2 linked regions of the Cecembia calidifontis genome follow. Each later gene encodes a partner of the first gene's protein in a complex. Links are inferred from orthologs where the notes say so. Each region holds a gene or a part of one and is shown in the gene's direction. Other genes may lie near its edges. The genes, in order: pnp and rny.

The links.
Region 2: pnp (region 1) and rny share a complex: the UniProt entries of both Bacillus subtilis proteins name them as parts of the possible RNA degradosome complex. The link is inferred for Cecembia calidifontis from one-to-one orthologs.

The regions. Positions count from the first base shown.
Region 1 is NZ_SGXG01000001.1:3,807,765-3,813,542, reverse strand. The notes cover bases 2,792-5,778. They hold pnp (polyribonucleotide nucleotidyltransferase), read left to right. Parts: upstream 2,792-3,207; coding sequence 3,208-5,349; downstream 5,350-5,778. Other genes in these bases: BC751_RS16350 (sigma-70 family RNA polymerase sigma factor), read left to right, coding at 5,438-5,778; rpsO (30S ribosomal protein S15), read left to right, coding at 2,825-3,100. In the rest of the region: BC751_RS22590 (GIY-YIG nuclease family protein), read right to left, coding at 14-148; BC751_RS16370 (START-like domain-containing protein), read left to right, coding at 467-862; BC751_RS16365 (LptF/LptG family permease), read left to right, coding at 938-2,752. UniProt on the Bacillus subtilis protein: Involved in mRNA degradation. Catalyzes the phosphorolysis of single-stranded polyribonucleotides processively in the 3'- to 5'-direction. Necessary for competence development in Bacillus subtilis.
Region 2 is NZ_SGXG01000001.1:2,186,830-2,200,121, forward strand. The notes cover bases 6,084-8,966. They hold rny (ribonuclease Y), read left to right. Parts: upstream 6,084-6,683; coding sequence 6,684-8,249; downstream 8,250-8,966. Other genes in these bases: BC751_RS09640 (hypothetical protein), read left to right, coding at 6,084-6,332; BC751_RS09645 (cell division protein ZapA), read left to right, coding at 6,334-6,618; BC751_RS09655 (zinc-dependent peptidase), read left to right, coding at 8,322-8,966. Outside these bases: BC751_RS09620 (hypothetical protein), read right to left, coding at 233-814; BC751_RS09625 (T9SS type A sorting domain-containing protein), read right to left, coding at 853-2,160; BC751_RS09630 (IS982 family transposase), read right to left, coding at 2,299-3,162; pheT (phenylalanine--tRNA ligase subunit beta), read left to right, coding at 3,634-6,045; more of BC751_RS09640, read left to right, coding at 6,048-6,083; more of BC751_RS09655, read left to right, coding at 8,967-9,071; BC751_RS09660 (hypothetical protein), read left to right, coding at 9,289-9,924; BC751_RS09665 (heavy metal translocating P-type ATPase), read left to right, coding at 9,987-12,428; cbb3-type cytochrome oxidase assembly protein CcoS, read left to right, coding at 12,431-12,613; ccoN (cytochrome-c oxidase, cbb3-type subunit I), read left to right, coding at 12,616-13,292. UniProt on the Bacillus subtilis protein: Endoribonuclease that initiates mRNA decay. Initiates the decay of all SAM-dependent riboswitches, such as yitJ riboswitch. Involved in processing of the gapA operon mRNA, it cleaves between cggR and gapA.

The DNA.
Region 1 (5,778 bases):
ATGGAATTTTTTGTTATATTACAAATGTGGTGAAAAATCCCTTGGTGGATTTTGAATTGTGGAACCTGAATCTGGTAATAAGGTCGGTTGTCATGCCGGTGTAGAGTTTGTTTGCGGAAAAAGAATAGAGTACGTAAACACAGAACATAGCTTAAAGAGTAAAATAAAAAAGCCCCAAAAGTGGGGCTTGTAGCGAGGAGGGGAGTTGAACCCCTGACCTCAGGGTTATGAATCCTGCGCTCTAACCAACTGAGCTACCTCGCCAGGTTTATGTTAATTTGTCAAATTTAACGGAGTGCTGAACCCCTGTCCGCCGCGGCGGATATGGATCCTACGCTCTAACCTACCGATTACGATTGGCAGAGCTGCCTCGCCAAATGGGAATGCAAATATGAGGGCTTATGCGAATAATTGCAAGCAAAAATGTCTAAAAAAGTTATTTTTTATGAACAAAATTTGAATGGTTATGGTAAAGAATAAGTTTGTCGCTGATTATCAAATCAATACTTCAAGGAAGATTTTATTCCCTTATTTAAGCACAGCAAGCGGACTATCCGAATGGTTTGCTGATAACGTAACCATCAATGAGGATAAGGATTATATCTTTCATTATGATGGGGAAGAACACTATGCCAGGATTGTGGCCATGAGGACCAATTACCATGTAAAATTTGATTTTTTTGATCCCAATAATTCGGAAGAGACAGATCATTCTTACATTGAATTCAAAATCGAAGAGAATGAGCTCACTCAGACACTTTTTCTAAAAGTAATTGATTACAGTGACTCTTATGATGATGGGGAATTGGAATCAATTTGGGAAAACTTGGTTACTCATCTGAAAGAAATCATAGGAGGTTAATCTTTTTTTATTGAAGGAAAATTGAATAATATTTTCAATTTTGCCGTTACAAAGATTGGATGGGTCCATTAGTGAATGAAAAAACTTGATAAGCTTATATTAGGGTCTTTTATAGGGCCCTTCTTTTTGACCTTTGTGGTAGTAGATTTTATCTTACTTACCGTCAATATGCTCAAATATTTCGATGAAATATTTGGGAAGGGTTTGGGCTTTATGATCTATATGGAACTGATTTCCTATTTTGTGATCAGTATTTCCCCCATGGCTTTGCCACTTGCTGTCCTTCTTTCTTCGTTGATGACTTTTGGGAATTTGGGAGAGCATTTTGAGCTTACAGCCATAAAAGCAAGTGGCATTTCCCTTCTTCGGGCCCTTCGTCCAATCGGGATTTTTGTGGTTGTTTTAACCATTTTGGCCTATTTGTCCAATAATTATCTGGTTCCAAAGGTAAACCTTAAAACTTTTAGCCTTCTCTATGATATCCGGATGAAATCACCAGCTTTGGATATCAAAGAAGGTGTTTTTTATGCTGGGATTCCTAATTATAGTATTAAGGTTAATCAAAAATTGGATGATGTAAGGCTTAAAGACATTATCATTTACGATCATTCAGAAGGGCAGGGAAATACAAATGTTATCCTAGCTGACTCAGGAAGAATGGAGTCATTTATGAATGACAGGTATATGAGGCTTGTGCTTTTTAATGGTGTATCTTACAAAGAATCAAGAAGTTCTAGGGGGATAAATGAAAAGCCCGTGGATTTTAGCAGGACTAATTTTTCCCAAAATGAAATGATATTCAACTTAGAGTCATTTCAGCTCAACAGGACGCCGGAAGATTTATGGTCAACAAACAGGTCCATCATGAATATTGCGCAACTCAGACAGGGACTTGATTCTATCGCTGGGGAAGTGAACAGTATCATTTATTATAATTACGCCACAATAGAATCTTCCTACTCTTTTTTTGGGAGAAATCAAAAAATTAAGCCACCAAGGGATATTTCAGAGAAAAAAGCCCGCTATGATTCCCTCAGATCAGTCAGGATTCGGGAAAGAGAGGCCAATAAGCTTGTAAGTCCTAAAATTACCGCAACAACTTCCGCAATAGACTCTGTTCAATTGATAGAAATACCAGGCTCAGGAACTGACTCTGTTGTGACGGACATTGTGGATGCTGCTGTTGATGAGACTTCAAACAAGGGTGTTGCTGTTCAAATTGATCAAAAAGTCAGTGGGTCAGAAAAATTGTTAGAGGCAAAAATAAGCAGGGTAAAGTCGGCCCAACAACCAAGACAGCAAGAGAATGGTCAACAGGTGATTTCTGTTGACACCGTCAAACAAGCCCCAAAAGCACAGGCCACACTAACTGAATTTACCCCAGAGATGAGGGCAAAATTGGATTCCATTATTGATCAGTTTAATTACAAGTCAAGGGGTGCCACTGTGGCAATGAACAATGCCAGGTCTATTAAGAATAACTTTAGCAGCAAATTGGCCCAAATTGATAATTTGGAAAGGGAATACAGAAGATTTCAGATAGCCTGGTACCAAAAATATACTACAGCTTTTGCATGTATTGTTATGTTTTTGATCGGAGCACCCTTAGGAGCAATTATCAAAAAAGGAGGCTTAGGTATGCCCGTTTTGGTATCCATTATATTTTTCATTATTTACTATATGTTGACCATCACAGGCGAAAAATGGGCAAAGGAAGGGATAACGGATCCTTTATTTGGCACATGGTTTTCAAATATTGTCCTTTTGCCTATAGGCTTTTTCTTTTTGAAGCAGGCAAGAAGGGATGCTAGGTTGTTTGAAGCGGATATGTACTTGGAATTTTTCAAAAAACTCCGAAAGCGTTTCCAAACAAAATTTTCTAAAACTTGACGGGTGTTTTTTTAATCAAATCAAAGTTATTATCTTTGTGGCTGTTTTAAAACATAATAAATTTAACTAGACATGTATTTAACCTCAGAGAAAAAAGCAGAGTTGTTCAAAAATCATGGCAGGTTAAAATCTGAAACTGATACAGGTTCACCGGAATCTCAGATTGCGTTGTTCACTTTCAGGATTCAGCATTTGACTGAGCACTTGAAGTCCAACAAAAAAGATCACAGATCCAGACTAAGTTTGATGAAACTTGTCGGAAAAAGAAGAAGATTGCTCAACTATCTTGTTAAAAATGATATTGAAAGATACAGAGCTGTGATTGCAGAACTCGGAATACGTAAATAATTACAACTCAATGTAAGGTTCTCATGGAGAGAACCTTACTTTTTTATTTCCCCCTGATATTAAGCCTTACTTTTAAATCTTTACTACATTATTCTTAACAAAATTCTATGTTACCTAATTTGATTACCAAGTCCATTCACTTAGCGGATGGAAGAGAAATTACAATTGAGACTGGTGCCTTAGCCAAACAAGCTGACGGTTCAGTTGTAGTAAGAATGGGGAAAGCTATGCTTTTGGCAACTGTAGTTGCAAAAAAGGAAGTATTGGAAGGCGTAGATTTTCTGCCTCTTTCAGTAGATTACCAAGAAAAGTTTGCTGCATCGGGAAAAATCCCAGGTGGATTTTTGAAAAGAGAAGGCAGACTTTCTGATTATGAAATTTTGATCAGCCGTTTGGTGGATAGAGCCATCAGGCCCATCTTCCCGGATGATTACCATGCAGATACGCAAGTAAATATTACTTTGATGTCTGCAGATTCAGAAGTTTTACCTGATTGTTTGGCTGGTTTGGCTGCATCCGCAGCGTTGGCGGTTTCTGATATCCCTTTCAATGGACCTATTTCCGAAGTGAGGGTAGCAAAAATCAATGGTGAACTTAAAATCAACCCAACACCGGCAGAATTGGAGCACGCAACACTCGAATTTATTGTTGCAGGTTCTTTGGAATATATCCTTATGGTAGAAGGTGAGGCCAGCGAAATATCTGAAGATGAGATGGTTGAAGCGCTTCAGTTCGCCCATGAGGAAATCAAAAAACATTGCTTGGTACAAAAAGAGCTTACCATTGCGGTGGGAAAAGAGAAGAAGAGGGAGTATGTACATGAAAAATCGGACCCGGCACTTTTCGAAAAAATGCATGCTGAGCTGTATCAAAAATGTTATGAAACTGTTAGCCTTCAAATTGCAAACAAAGCTGAAAGATCGGAACGCATCAAAGCCATAAAAGATGCATTTGTCGAAAGCCTTGGCGAAGAGCACGGATTTGAAGCATCGTTGATAGGTCCTTATTTTGCCAAGATCCACAAGGAAGCAGCAAGAAATCTTACATTAAACTTAAAGAAAAGACTGGATGGCAGAAATCTGGATGAAATCAGACCTATTTGGTCTGTGGTAGATTATCTTCCTTCAGCCCATGGTTCTGCTATTTTTACCAGGGGAGAAACGCAATCTATAACAACTTGTACCCTAGGGACCAAGTTGGATGAGCAATTAATAGACGGTGCGGTAATTTCTGGGTTCAGCAAATTTTTTCTTCATTATAATTTCCCAGGATTTTCTACAGGGGAGGTAAAACCCAACAGAGGTCCTGGACGTAGAGAAGTAGGTCACGGAAACCTCGCCATGAGGGCTCTAAAAAAAGTAATGCCCCATGATGATGAAAACCCTTATACCATTAGGGTAGTTTCTGATATACTGGAATCTAATGGATCTTCTTCCATGGCTACCGTTTGTGCGGGTTCTCTCGCCCTTATGGACGCAGGGGTCCCCATCAAAGCACCTGTAACCGGTATTGCTATGGGGATGATCTCCGATGCCAAAACAGGTAAGTACGCCATCCTTTCTGATATATTGGGTGACGAAGACCATCTTGGCGATATGGATTTCAAGGTAACCGGCACATCCAAAGGAATTACTGCCTGCCAAATGGACCTGAAAGTGGAAGGTTTGGATTATAGTGTGTTGAAAGAAGCCCTGTACCAGGCCAAAGAAGGCAGGTTACATATCTTGAATGAAATCACCAAGACGCTTGCTGCACCAAGACCAGACCTTAAACCTCATGCACCAAGATCCTTTAACATGACAATTCCAAAAGAATTGATCGGTGCGGTAATTGGTCCAGGTGGTAAAGTGATTCAGGAAATTCAGAAAGATACCGGTGCTACCATTGTTATTGAAGAAAAAGATAACATGGGCAAGATCAATATATTCGCCAATAACCAGGATTCTATGAACGGTGCCATCTCCAGGATCAAAGCTATTGTAGCGCAACCAGAAATAGGCGAGGTGTATACCGGAAAAGTGAAAAACATTATGCCTTTTGGTGCGTTTGTAGAATTTATGCCGGGTAAGGATGGATTGCTTCACATTTCAGAAATCAAGTGGGAAAGACTTGAAAATATGGAAGGGGTTTTGGAGCCAGGAGAAGAAATCATGGTTAAATTGATAGATGTCGATAAAAAGACGGGTAAATTCAAACTTTCAAGAAAGGTTTTGTTGCCTAAACCAGAAAAATCAGATAAAAAAGATTAAGTTTTGTAAGTATTTGATTACTTTGAACTTTAATTGATTGAATTTCTGTTATAAATTGTGTCTTAACTGATAAAAATTATATTCTCGAATGAGGCAGCTAAAAATTAGCAAACAGATTACCAATAGGGAGAGTCAGTCCCTTGATAAATATCTTCAGGAAATCGGTAAGGTGGATCTCCTTACCGCTGATGAGGAAGTTATTTTAGCCAAAAGAATCCGTGAAGGGGATCAGTTGGCGCTGGAAAAGCTGACAAAGGCCAATCTTAGATTCGTGGTTTCTGTTGCCAAGCAGTACCAAAATCAAGGTCTTTCCCTAGGTGATTTGATCAATGAAGGGAACTTGGGTCTGATTAAAGCAGCTCAAAGATTTGATGAGACCAGAGGTTTCAAGTTCATTTCTTATGCTGTTTGGTGGATCAGACAGTCTAT
Region 2 (13,292 bases), 1.6 Mb from region 1 along the record:
GTGGTGAATACATTTTAAAAAATGAATTACCGTTTGGAATTTTATCGAGATAAAAGATTTTAAGACATTAAGAATGGCACATTTAATTTATAGTTTAAAACATTAGGTTATCTTGTTTGTTTTTATTTTAATTTTTGCTTTTTAAATTTTTCAGGTCATGAGAGCCAACTGGTACACACCAAGGAATTTAGGAACGCGGGTAAGTAGAATTAATTCACAAAGATCTTATCCCTCAAAAACTTTTTCCAAAGCTGATCCCTACACTGAATGGAACAAATTGAACTGTTTCTTGTGCAAATTCGAAGCTCGTAAAATCAACCCTGGGAGTATATCCTGCCCTGAAAAAAAATCCTCCTTCAGGTTTTTGATACCTATAGCCGATCCTCATAGTTACAGATGTGTCCCAATGTACTATTTCCCGTATATATGTCGGAGGAAATTCTGGATCAAACCAATATTTACGATTCTGAAAAACATAACTACCTATCCCTAATTCCAAATGATGCCGTGACTTTCCCCAGAAAGCCGAGAATTCGACAGGGATCACAGGTGACCAGAAATTAGGGTAAAAGGGTTCAAAACCTTTCAGGGGTATCATTGAAAAACCTAAGCCTCCCATTAGTTTTAACTTGTCTTTTTGATAAAAAATCCTGCCATAATTCACAGCATATAAACCTGCATTTCCCAATAGTTCCGCATAAACTACATTCTTGGCTGTAAAAACTTCAGCCTCTTCCTGGGCAGCTACATGGTTTGAAAAACCGGAAATTACAAACAAAATAAAAAGCGACGAGATATTTTTTAAAATTTTCATACTAGATTAAGCTATAATTAGTTGTAGAAATCATGCAGTTACTTTATCTTGATCTGTTTTCTTAAAATTTCATTGCCAAAGTGAATATGAAGAAAATAGGTGCCTGATTTAAAATTATATGTTTCCATTCGGATTTTTCCTGATTTGGAAATTTCTTCTTTTACTATTTTTTGGTCTATGTCAAAAATTTCTATTAAAAACTCAGGTAAATTTTCAGCTTTTAAATCCTTGAATTCAATGTCTGATTTAATTACATTAGACCAGTCATATTCCACATTTAATTCTCCATCCGAAGGATTGGGATATATTTTGAAATTCTCCGCCATCATAAAGTTGCAGTTCATACCAGGGAAAGTTGTGATTCCTGTCAATTGGGAAGGACCACACCCATTATTTACTGATACCCGTACAGGGCCATAAGAATTGTTATTTGATGGAACAAAAAGTCGAATCGTATTCTGGGAGGTGTTTTGAACTATCCATCCCGAAGGATAAGCCCAACTGTATGAATAATTATTTTGGTGTCCCTGTGGAACGTTAGCTGTGTAAGTATAAGCATTGCCATTACATATCTGAACTGCACCTTGTACCTGAACTACCGAGGAATTAAACGGGCCAATTGTTATACTATAGTTTCTTGGCTCACTAAGAAATGAATTATTAGGAGGAGGTGCTGTACTTTGGGGTTTGGGTATAGTTGCTTGGATTGAAATATTATAGGTGCCGTTTGGAGTATTTGCCGGAGGAGTAATTTCTGCTGTATTACCATGTCCAAAAAATGTATCTCCACCTCCATTAATGCTCCAACCGGCTGGCGCAGTCCAATAGTACTCATAATGGTAAACACAAGCTGGGTCACTCATGTCAAGTCCAGGATAGCTTTCAAATGACAAAGTTTGGCCAGGGCTGCAAATTAAATTTGGGCCTGTTATTGGATTTGGCATTTTAACTGAAACGTTGATGTTAATAGTTTTTGTAAAATTAGTTGGACCATTTAGGCCACAACCACTTGCGGTAAATTGGACTGTGTATTGACCAACATCTAAGAAATTATAATTAAAATTATTTCCTTGGCCTCCCGCTATAACAAATCCATCATCAATAACCCACCATTGCCACCAACTACAATTAACCACAGACCCAAACTGTCGAAATTCAGCACTGTAATGGTGTCCACTTGGACCACCGGGAATAGGTGAGGTATTGTTGGGGCAAACTTCAGTCGGGCCACTAATAATAACACCGTTTTGAGCAAATGAAGTAAAAATAAAAACCATACAAAAGTTAATCATAAAAAATACCTTTAAAAGGTTAAGTTGTAACTTTATAAGGTAAAAGCCTTTCATAATATGAATATTTAAATTATGAAATAAATTTACAGAATAAAATTTAAAATGCAAGCAGTTTTAGTTGATTTTGTAATTAATTTTCTTCCTTGAGCTTTTCTTAAAGAAAAAATAAATAATATTTATCCGTTGTGCTAATTAAATAATTGCAACCTTTAAGTTATTTATTGGTCGGTTGAATTCAAATTTATCGATAAACTGTATGAGGGTAAGTGCTGTTATTTTGACAAGAATTCTTTTTCTGAATCCATTGAATGTTTTGGCATAATTCCTTCTGATCAAGAACTGGTCACATAGCTGTGAATAAAGAGTTTCCAATCTTTTCCTTGCCTTCCTGAATATCCAAGGCTGTTTGAAATGGTTCTTTTGGTTTGACCTAATGGGAGTCTCAAGCCTAATATCTGCTGTATGGAAAAGTTCAAGCTGAATAGATGAAGACAAATAGCCTTTGTTACCAATGAGCACACAATCAGATAGTTGGGAGTTAATTTCCTGAAGGAATGTCGGATCATAGACATTGGCTTTGGTGAGCTCGATAGACTGGAAAACACCGTTCACTGAGCATACTCCCTGTATCTTATAGCCAAAAAAGTACATTTTCTGGGAGGCACAGTAACCTTTTTCAGGAGATGTCTCATAGGCTTCTGAACAGATTTTGGAACGTTTTTCTCTCGAGAGTTTACATACTTCCAAGGGCATTGAGTCAATGATAAAGTAATCCTCGAATTCCAGAAACCGTTCTGAAAGCCTTCTCCTGACAAGATCAATAACTCCGAAAAGGGCCTTTTTCCTTCTGTTGTACCTTGATCTGTCAATGATGTTTGGAAAAGAAGTTGAATAATCAGACCTGATCTTATTGAAAAGCCAGTTTTCACTGTCACAAGACATGTATTCAGCAGTCAGGCTTAACGCAATTACTTCTAAATCAGAGAATTCAGGCATTGGTCCTGGTCTGGAAAGATTGCCGGAAATGTCAAAAACAGATAAATTGAGAGATTTGATAGTTTAGAAAACTTTGTCGGAATTAGACTTAATATCGTGCATGGGCTTGTTTTAGTAGGTTCTTGTAAGCAACCTTAATTTATTAAAAATCAAGCTGATGCACATATTATTTATACATAGTTTCAACTAGAACAATGGGTTAATATTTAGTGGAGAATACATTTTAAAAAATGAATTACCGTTTGGAATTTTATCGAGATAAAAGATTTTCAGATATTAAGAATGGTACATTTAATTTATAGTTTAAAACATTAGGATATCTTGTTTGTTTTTACTTTTATTTTAGTGATAAAGAATCACTAAAAGTTAAGTGCAGTTGTTTTTCTGGTTCAATTATATTTCATCTATTTACCTTTCTACTTTTTAGATATTTTTTATTTTAATTCTTGCTTTTTACATTTTTCAGGCATCCACTTCTTAGCTAAGGCAATTCTCTTAAATTTGTGCCTTGTTCTGAACTGAAGAGTATACATGAAGATATCCGTCAATAGATTAAAGGATTTTATCCATTTTGAAGAATCACCCAAAGAGATAGCAGCCCTTTTGACAGGGAGTGGATTGGAGGTCGAAGGCATCGAAATTTTTGAATCCATCCAAGGCGGTTTGGATGGGGTAGTGATAGGAGAGGTGCTGACCTGTGAAAGGCATCCCAATGCGGATAAACTCAGCGTCACTACAGTGGATATTGGAGACCAGGTAGTTCCGATCGTATGTGGAGCTCCCAATGTAGCCAAAGGCCAGAAAGTGGTGGTGGCCAAAGAAGGCTGTACCTTATATCCCATTTCAGGTGAACCTTTCGAAATCAAGAAAGCAAAAATCCGTGGAGAAATGTCCCAGGGAATGATCTGTGCAGAGGATGAAATCGGTATAGGTGAAAGCCATGCCGGTATCATGGTTTTGGATACGGATCTTCCTAATGGTACGCCGGCGTCTGAATATTTTGAGGTAGTCCGAGATCATGTACTGGAAATCGGTCTGACGCCCAACAGGGCCGATGCAGCTTCCCATTTGGGTGTGGCCCGTGATCTGAAAGCACTTTTAAAAAGGGAAATCTGTATCCCATCTGTGGAAGGGTTCAAATCGGACAATAATTCAAGGGTAATTCCTGTGACTGTGGAGGATGCCGCAGATTGCCCAAGATATGCGGGGTTGACCATTTCCAATGTGAAAGTCGGCCCTTCTCCGGAATGGTTGCAAAACTACCTTAAGGCTTTGGATCTGGAGCCGATCAACAATATCGTCGATATTACCAATTTTATTCTCCATGATTTGGGACAGCCCTTACATGCTTTTGATGCTGACAAGATCAGTGGAGGGAAAATCTTTGTAAAAAAACTTCCCAAAGACACAACCTTTGTCACTTTGGATGAAAAAGAGCGAAAGCTTTCGGGGGAAGAACTGATGATCTGTGATGAAAAAGGCGGGCTTTGTATAGCAGGTATTTTCGGGGGAAAAGACTCCGGTGTATCTGATGAAACCACTTCTATTTTCCTCGAATCAGCTTATTTCTCTCCCGATGTAATCCGAAAGGGTTCGCAGTTTCATGGGCTTAAAACCGATGCTTCTTTCCGTTTTGAAAGGGGAACAGATCCCAATATGCCGGTATATGCTCTGAAAAGAGCGGCGATGTTGATCCAGGAAATTGCAGGAGGGGAGATTTCTTCCGATATCATTGATGTTTATCCCCATCCTGTTAAGGATCGCGAGATTGAAGTGAGTTTTGCCAATATCAAGAGATTGATCGGTAAAGAACTGCCCAAAGAACTGATCAAGGAAATACTGGAAAACCTTGAGATCCAATGTTTGGAGGAAACAGCAACACATCTGAAAGTATCCGTGAAGCCTTACCGGGTGGATGTGGAGAGAGAGGCGGATGTGATTGAGGAGATTTTGAGGATCTACGGATTTGACAATGTGGAACTTTCCGAAAATCTAAAGGCCGATTATCTGGCCGAGCATCCTATTAAGGACTTCAACAAAATCCAATACAGGTTGAGCGAATTGCTGTCCTCTTTGGGTTACTATGAAATCATCACCAATTCCCTGACCAAGCCGGTTTATACCGAAAAATCCGGATACTTGGATCCGGGGCAAAACGTGGAGATTTACAATAAACTTTCTGAAGATCTTGGTGTGATGCGCCAGACCCTCTTGTTTTCCGGATTGGAGGTTTTGGCCTACAATATCAACCGAAGACAAAAAGACCTTAAATTGTTCGAGTTCGGGACTGTTTATTCCAAAACTCAGGAAGGATATCAGGAAGGAAAACGATTGGCTTTGTTTTTGACGGGTGATACCGGGGCAGAAAGCTGGAGGCAAGTTTCCAAGGCGGTGTCCTTCCCGGATCTGTTTGCCGTGGTCGAACTGATTTTGGAAAAATTGGGGATCGACAATCCAGATGTGGAAATTGTACATTCAGCCCCATTTGATTATGCCTTGAAGTTAAGCATGGGCACCAAAGAACTTGGTCAAATTGGTTTGCTTCAAGAAGAAATTACCAAGTTGGCAGAGGTAAGGCAAGAAGTGCTTTATGCTGAGTTGGATTGGGATTTGCTGATGAAAAAGGCAAAAGGCTTGAAAAAGTACGTGGAAATTTCCAAATTCCCGGAAGTAAGAAGAGATCTGTCATTGGTAATTGACAAGTCGGTATCATTTGATCAGATCAAAAAAGTAGCCATCAAAGCTGGAGGAAAGCTATTGCAGCGTATCGGGGTATTTGATGTGTATCAGGGGGACAAAATCGAAGCAGGGAAAAAGGCCTATGCTTTGAGTTTTTACCTGCAGGATACTGAGCAGACCTTGACAGACAAAGTGATCGATAAGACCATGGGCAGATTAATCCAAAGCTTTGAAAACGAAGTAGGGGCATTTATCAGAAAATAACCATGATTCACGAAGAACTCCAACATTTGGAAAAGCTTGTCTCCCAAGTGGAGAAAAAATTAAATCAACTTGAACAGGACAATCACGCCCTGAAAGAGGAAGTATTTGTGCTTCGTAACAAGCTGGAAGAAAAAGAGAGAATGTTGGAGGATTTTAAAAATCAAATTAAAATAGCTAAACTTGTAGATAGCTTACCGGTGGAAGATGCAGAATCTGCCGAATTGAGGGAAAAGATCAATAATTATATAAAGGAAATCGATAATATCATCGCCTACTTGTCTGAATAAAATGGAAACACTTTCTATAAGGTTAAAAATCGGCGACAGGGAATATCCCATGAAGGTGAAGACTGAGGATGAAGCCAAAATCAGACATGCAGGCAAATTGATTAATGAAAAAATCAAAAGATATAAAGAGGAGTTTGGTTTGGATGACAAGCAGGACTTATTGGCTATGGTAGCCTTCGATTGTATGATCGAGTCCATGGAACAGGATAAAATCAACGCAGAAGACAGCGAATTGGTCCGTTCTAAGGTCATGCAGATCAATGAACAGCTCATTTCACTTTTATAATTAATCCATCACTCATTTCCAGGGCGTTTTTCTTTTCCGGTAGGTAAAATATATATCATATACCTATGGGAGATTCATTGTACATTATTATTTCAGGTGTAATAGGCCTAGGAATAGGGGCCTTTTTAGCCAGCCTGTTTATCAAAAATAACAGTAAAAAAATTGAGGCTGATGCCAAAGAGAAAGCCAAAAGCATCATCCGTGAAGCAGAGATCAATGCTGAGGCATTGAAGAAAGACAGGATACTGGAAGCCAGGGAAAAGTACCTGAGATTGAAATCCGAGTTTGAGGAGGAGGTAAACAAGAAGAAGAACATCATCATTACCAACGAAAACAAAATCAAACAAAGGGAACAGGCACTTTCCAAGGAAATCGAAATTATCAAAAGAAAAGAGGCTGAGCTGGACAGTAAAAAAGAAAACCTCAATGCCCAGCTTCATGCCGTACAGGTGAAAAAAGAAGAACTGGATAAAATAACCAATCAGCGTATATCAGATCTTGAAAAGATTGCCGGTCTAACCAAGGAAGAAGCCAAGGAACAATTGGTGGAAATGCTGAAAGATGAAGCTACGACCAAGGCTTCTTCGCAGATCAAAGACATATTGGACCAAGCCAAGCTTACTGCCACCAAGCAGGCAAAAAAGATCGTATTGGACACCATACAGAGGACAGCTACTGAGCATGCCATAGAGAACTGTGTGTCGGTCTTCAACATCGAGTCGGATGATATCAAAGGGAAAATTATCGGTAGGGAAGGAAGGAATATCCGTGCTTTAGAGGCGGCTACCGGAGTGGAAATCATTGTGGACGATACACCCGAGGCGATTATCATTTCCGGTTTTGACCCGGTGAGGAGGGAAATCGCTAGATTGTCTCTTCATAGGCTGGTGCAGGATGGAAGGATTCACCCGGCCAGGATTGAAGAGGTAGTAGCAAAGACCGAGAAGAATATTGAAGAGGAAATCGTGGAAATCGGAGAGAGGACCTGTATTGATCTTGGTATTCACGGCCTTCATCCTGAACTGATAAAAATGGTAGGAAGGATGAGGTTCAGGTCTTCTTATGGTCAGAATTTGTTGCAGCACTCCCGGGAAGTTGCAAAACTTTGTGCTACTATGGCGGCAGAGTTAGGGCTGAATGCAAAATTGGCCAAAAGGGCGGGATTGCTTCATGACATCGGTAAGGTATGGCCTGAAGAGGCGGAATTACCGCATGCGATTTTGGGTATGGAGCTTGCCAAAAAGTACAAAGAGCATCCTGAAGTGGTAAATGCTATTGGCGCCCACCATGATGAAATTGAAATGACTTCCATGATTTCGCCCATCATACAGGCCTGTGATGCCATTTCAGGCTCCAGACCTGGTGCCAGAAGGGAGATTATGGACAGCTATATCAAGCGTCTTAAAGAGCTGGAAGACCTTGCCCTGAGTTTTGATGGAGTAAATAAATGCTTTGCCATGCAGGCCGGTAGAGAGTTGAGGGTGCTGGTAGATGCAGACAATGTAGATGATCAGACTGCCAGCAAATTGTCTTTTGATATTTCACAAAAAATAGAGAAAGAAATGCAATACCCTGGACAGATCAAAATCACCGTGATCAGGGAAATGAGGGCGGTGAATTACGCCAAGTAATTTTCATTCATCGATTAACCTTAAGGTGCCGCAACCGTGCGGCACCTTTTTTCTTGTCTTGCTATGTTTTTAATGTTTAAGCTTTTTAAATCCTTTCCAGGACTTATTCAAGAGATCAGGCTACTCTTTGGCATAAGGCCTCTTGAAAAAGAAGATGTTGCGGTGTTGGAACGTTTTTTTCCTTATTTCCAAAACCTGAATGCCAAGCATAAAGATGAATTTAAGGACAGGCTGGCTTATTTTATAGCCTCTAAAAAATTTATCCCAAGAGGTGAGTTAAGGGAAATCAGCAGAGAAATGAAACTGCTGGTTGGGGCTACTGCAGTGATGGTTACTTTTGGATTCAGGAATCTCAAACTAAAAAACTTCTCAAAAATCCTTTTATATCCGGACAATTACTATTCTACCATCAACAAAACCTATCATCAAGGGGAGGTCAATCCCAGATTGGGCATTATTGTGATTTCATGGAAAAGCTTTGTGGAAGGGTTTTTGGTGCCCAACAATGGGATTAATTTAGGTATCCATGAGATGGCCCATGCCCTTAAATTGGAAAATCAGATCCAAAACGAGGAAAGCAATTTTTTCAATTCAGGTGCATGGCAGCAATATGAAAAGTTGGCAAAAAATGAAATACTTAAGATAAAGCGAAATGAGGACTCAATTTTCCGTCCATCAGCTTCAAAAAACATCCATGAGTTTTTTGCCGTTTCCTTAGAGTCTTTTTTTGAGATCCCGCAACAATTCAAGGCGTATCATCCGGAACTCTACAAAAGTTTGGTTTACCTCTTGCAACAGGATCCTTTGGTGTTGGCCAAATAAATTTTCAGTTTTGATTTTCTTGTGGGCGTGAAGGATTCAGAAAAATCAATGATTATCAATGAGGTTTACTGTAAACCCGGGAAATTCAGACAGATGAACCATTAATTTTTTTTATCGAATATATTTAAAAAACATGATAAATATCATGTTTGCTCCCACCCTACGTCACCTCATAAAAATTAGCCCCGAATTAGTTTTGTAGTAAACATTTGAAGCTATGCAGGGAAAAGTCGAAAACTTGGTCAAGTTTGCATTGCCGGAAGAAATCATTCATCCGCATTATTGCAAGCAATTACCTCCTGGATTTCCGGCTCATTTGAGCAAAGGTGGAAAAGGAATCATGTGCAATCCGCAGGAAGAACCAAGTTTGTACACTGCCCACCTTCCTGAGGTTTTGGAATGGCTGCATGGACTGGAAAAGCCAACAGGACTGGAAGAGGAGCCATGTGAAATTCCGGTTTTGCTTTTTGACAAGGAAATGTCAACTGAAAGTCTGCTTTTTCATTATGACGGAACACCGCCCTCAGCCAGATTGATCAGGAATTTTGTGGAGTTGTTTCAAAACAACATCAAAGACTGCAAAGCCACCATCATCTCTCCTTCCTTCATACCCAAATCCAAGTTAAGAGAAGAGCAGGAAATCGTTCAGTTGCTTGCCCAGTCCACTGCGGAGACTTCTTTCATCAAATTCAATTTTACCAGGATCGGGGATTTTTGGTCTTATGCCGTCAAGCATAAATGTACCCTCCTTGTCACAACTAAATATTACCAGGCAGATCTGGCAAAAGTTCTTTTTCACTTTTACCGTGGCGGGATGTGGTATGACCGCCTGTCCTTTTATCTGTCGTATTAAGTCATTCTAAAATATGATTTCTGTCATGTTTTTTCCCTCTGAAGCTCAGTAACTTGTGTCAAATGCAAAACCGTTCTGATATATTGCCCAATAAGCAAACTGCATCCTGTTACCATTGTGGGGAGGATTGTAAGGATGAAATCCTCCATTTCGATGACAAGGATTTTTGCTGTACCGGCTGTCAATTGGTCTATGAGGTATTAAGTGAAAATAACCTTTGCAATTATTATGACATAGCGGATAATCCGGGAATCAGCCAGAAAGCGGTGTCGCCGAAAGAAAACCAGTTTGATTACTTGGATGATGTGGATGTCATCAAGAAGTTGGTTGACTTCCAAAATGGAGGCGAGACCCACATTACTTTTAACATTCCGCTGATTCATTGTGCATCCTGCATCTGGTTACTTGAAAACCTGCACAAACTTAATCAGGGAGTATTATCCGGAAGGGTTGATTTTATAAAGAAAAAGGTGCAGGTCAAATTCTTACAAGAGAAAATTTCTCTGAAAGAACTTGTTAAACTGCTTTCCAGAATCGGATATGAGCCATTGATCAACTTGGCAGATACCGAAAAGAAGCAAGTCCAAAGTACCGACAAAAAGTTGATACTGAAATTGGCGGTAGCCGGGTTTTGCTTTGGAAATATGATGCTCTTCAGTCTGCCGGAGTATTTCTCGGAGGCCGAATTATTGGGAGAAGGTTTTAAAAAGACCTTTAACTACCTCAATGTTTTCCTGGCATTACCGGTGTTTTTTTATTCCGCTACCGATTACTACCGTTCGGCTTGGCTTTCCATCCGAAATAAGGCGGTGAATATGGATGTGCCGATCGCTATAGGCATTGTCACCCTTTTCAGTTACAGCCTTTATGATATTTTTATTTTAGGCAATGAAGGTTATATGGATACTTTGGGGGGGTTATTATTTTTCCTCCTGATTGGCAAATACTATCAGCAAAAGACTTATGATACCCTTTCCTTTGATAGGGACTACAAATCCTATTTTCCGATTGCGGTCACCCGTGTAGTCAGGGAAGAGGAAGAGGTAATTCCCTTGATGAAATTGCATGTGGGGGATATCATAAGGGTCAGGGATTCCGAACTCATCCCTGCGGATTGCATCCTTTTAGAAGGTGAGGCCTACATTGATTATTCCTTTGTGACAGGGGAAGAAGTACCTGTTTCCCGTAAAAAAGGAGAACTCATCTATGCCGGAGGCCGGCAAAAAGGGAAGGCCATTACTTTGGCTGTCCAAAAATCCCCATCCCAGGGGTACTTGACAGACCTTTGGAACAATGAATCTTTTGACAAAGAAAAGGCTCATGGACTTGAGTCCCTGGCCAACAGGATATCAGGGGAATTTACTTTTATCGTCTTATTCCTTGCATTGGCAGCTTTGGTTTTCTGGGTTTGGTCCGGTCAGGCATCTATGGGGGTATTGGCATTTACTTCGGTACTGATCATTACCTGCCCCTGTGCATTGGCAATGTCCACACCCTTTACTTTGGGCAATACCCTGAGGGTTTTTGGACAGGGGAAACTTTACCTGAAAAATGCCCATGTCATAGAAAAATTGGCCAAAATAGATACGGTGATTTTTGACAAGACGGGGACCCTGACGGCACCATCACAAGCCTCTGTTACCTATGAAGGAGAGCCGCTTTCCAATGAATCCAAGTCTTTGGTAAAAGCTATGGTCAACCAATCCAACCATGCGCTGAGCAACAGGATCAATGCCTGGTTGGACGGAATCAGGGCTGTGAGCTTACAGGATAATGTAGTAGAGGTGACCGGCAAGGGTCTAAAGACCAAATACAAGTCCCAAGAGATTAGATTGGGTTCTGCGGAGTTTGTGGGGGCAGATAAGAAAAACTTACCCGATGGGGGCAATTTGGTTTTTTTCGCAGTGGAGGATACCGTCCTCGGGTATTTCTTTATCAAGAGCGGTCTGCGTGAGGGGGTAGATAGGGTTATTTCAGCTATTGAGGAAGAGAAAGAAGTCCATCTGCTTTCCGGGGATCAGGATCATGAAAGACATAACCTGCACAAAGTCTTTGGGGAAAAAATCAAGATGACTTTCAATCAAGGGCCCAAAGATAAATTGACCTATATCAAAAGGTTAAATAATGAAGGAAAGCTTACCCTTATGGTGGGTGATGGGCTCAACGACGCCGGGGCATTGAAAGAGAGTAAAGTAGGGATAGCGATCACAGATAAGGTGACTAATTTTTCACCTGCTTCGGATGCCATCATGGATGCGGGCATGATCAATAAGCTTCCTGAATTTCTGAATTTCACTAAAACAAGCAGAAACATCATCAAGGCTAGCTTTGGGCTTAGCTTTTCCTACAATATCGTGGGCGTCTATTTTGCGGTTCAGGGCTTGGTTAGCCCGGTGTTCTGTGCCATTCTGATGCCAATCAGCAGTATTTCTGTGGTGGTTTTCACCACCTTGACAACAAATTACCTGGCCTATAAAAGAGGCTTAAAATCAAAAATCTGGTAAACATGGAAGTAATATTCATATTGATAGCAATCAGTTTAATCCTCGCGGGGAGCTTTCTCTTTCTCTTTTTCCGGGCGATGAAAGGAGGACAGTTTGAGGACAGCCATACCCCTGCAATCAGGATCCTATTTGATAACGAACAAAAAACAAAAGAAAAAAAAGTACCATCAACTAAATCGAAGTAAGTATGTCAGGAACAACACTGGAACAGTTCAATTACGACAACAAGATCGTAAAGTACTTCGGGGTCGCCACCGTAGCATGGGGCCTCGTCGGTATGTTGGTAGGTCTGATAGCAGCCATACAGCTCTTTCTGCCTGAAGCCAACTTGGGAAATCCCTACACCACATTCGGAAGAATCAGGCCGCTCCATACCAATGCGGTGATTTTTGCCTTTGTAGGTAATGCCATCTTTGCAGGGATTTATTATTCCATGCCGAGGCTATTGAAGGCTCCCATGTGGAGCAAAGCCCTAAGCTGGATCAATTTCTGGGGTTGGCAGTTGATCATACTTTTGGCAGCGATAACGCTTCCTTTAGGTATCACTACGTCCAAAGAGTATGCGGAATTGGAATGGCCAATTGATATCCTGATCGCTTTGGTTTGGGTAGCCTTTGGAGCCAATATGATCGGCACATTGATCAAAAGAAGAGAGAAGCACATGTATGTAGCCATTTGGTTTTACCTGGCATCCTTCGTTACTGTGGCGGTATTGCATATTTTCAATTCTCTGGCACTGCCTGTTTCTTTCCTAAAAAGTTATTCTGCCTACGCGGGCGTACAGGATGCATTGGTTCAATGGTGGTATGGTCACAATGCGGTGGCTTTCTTTCTAACGACTCCATTTTTGGGTTTAATGTACTA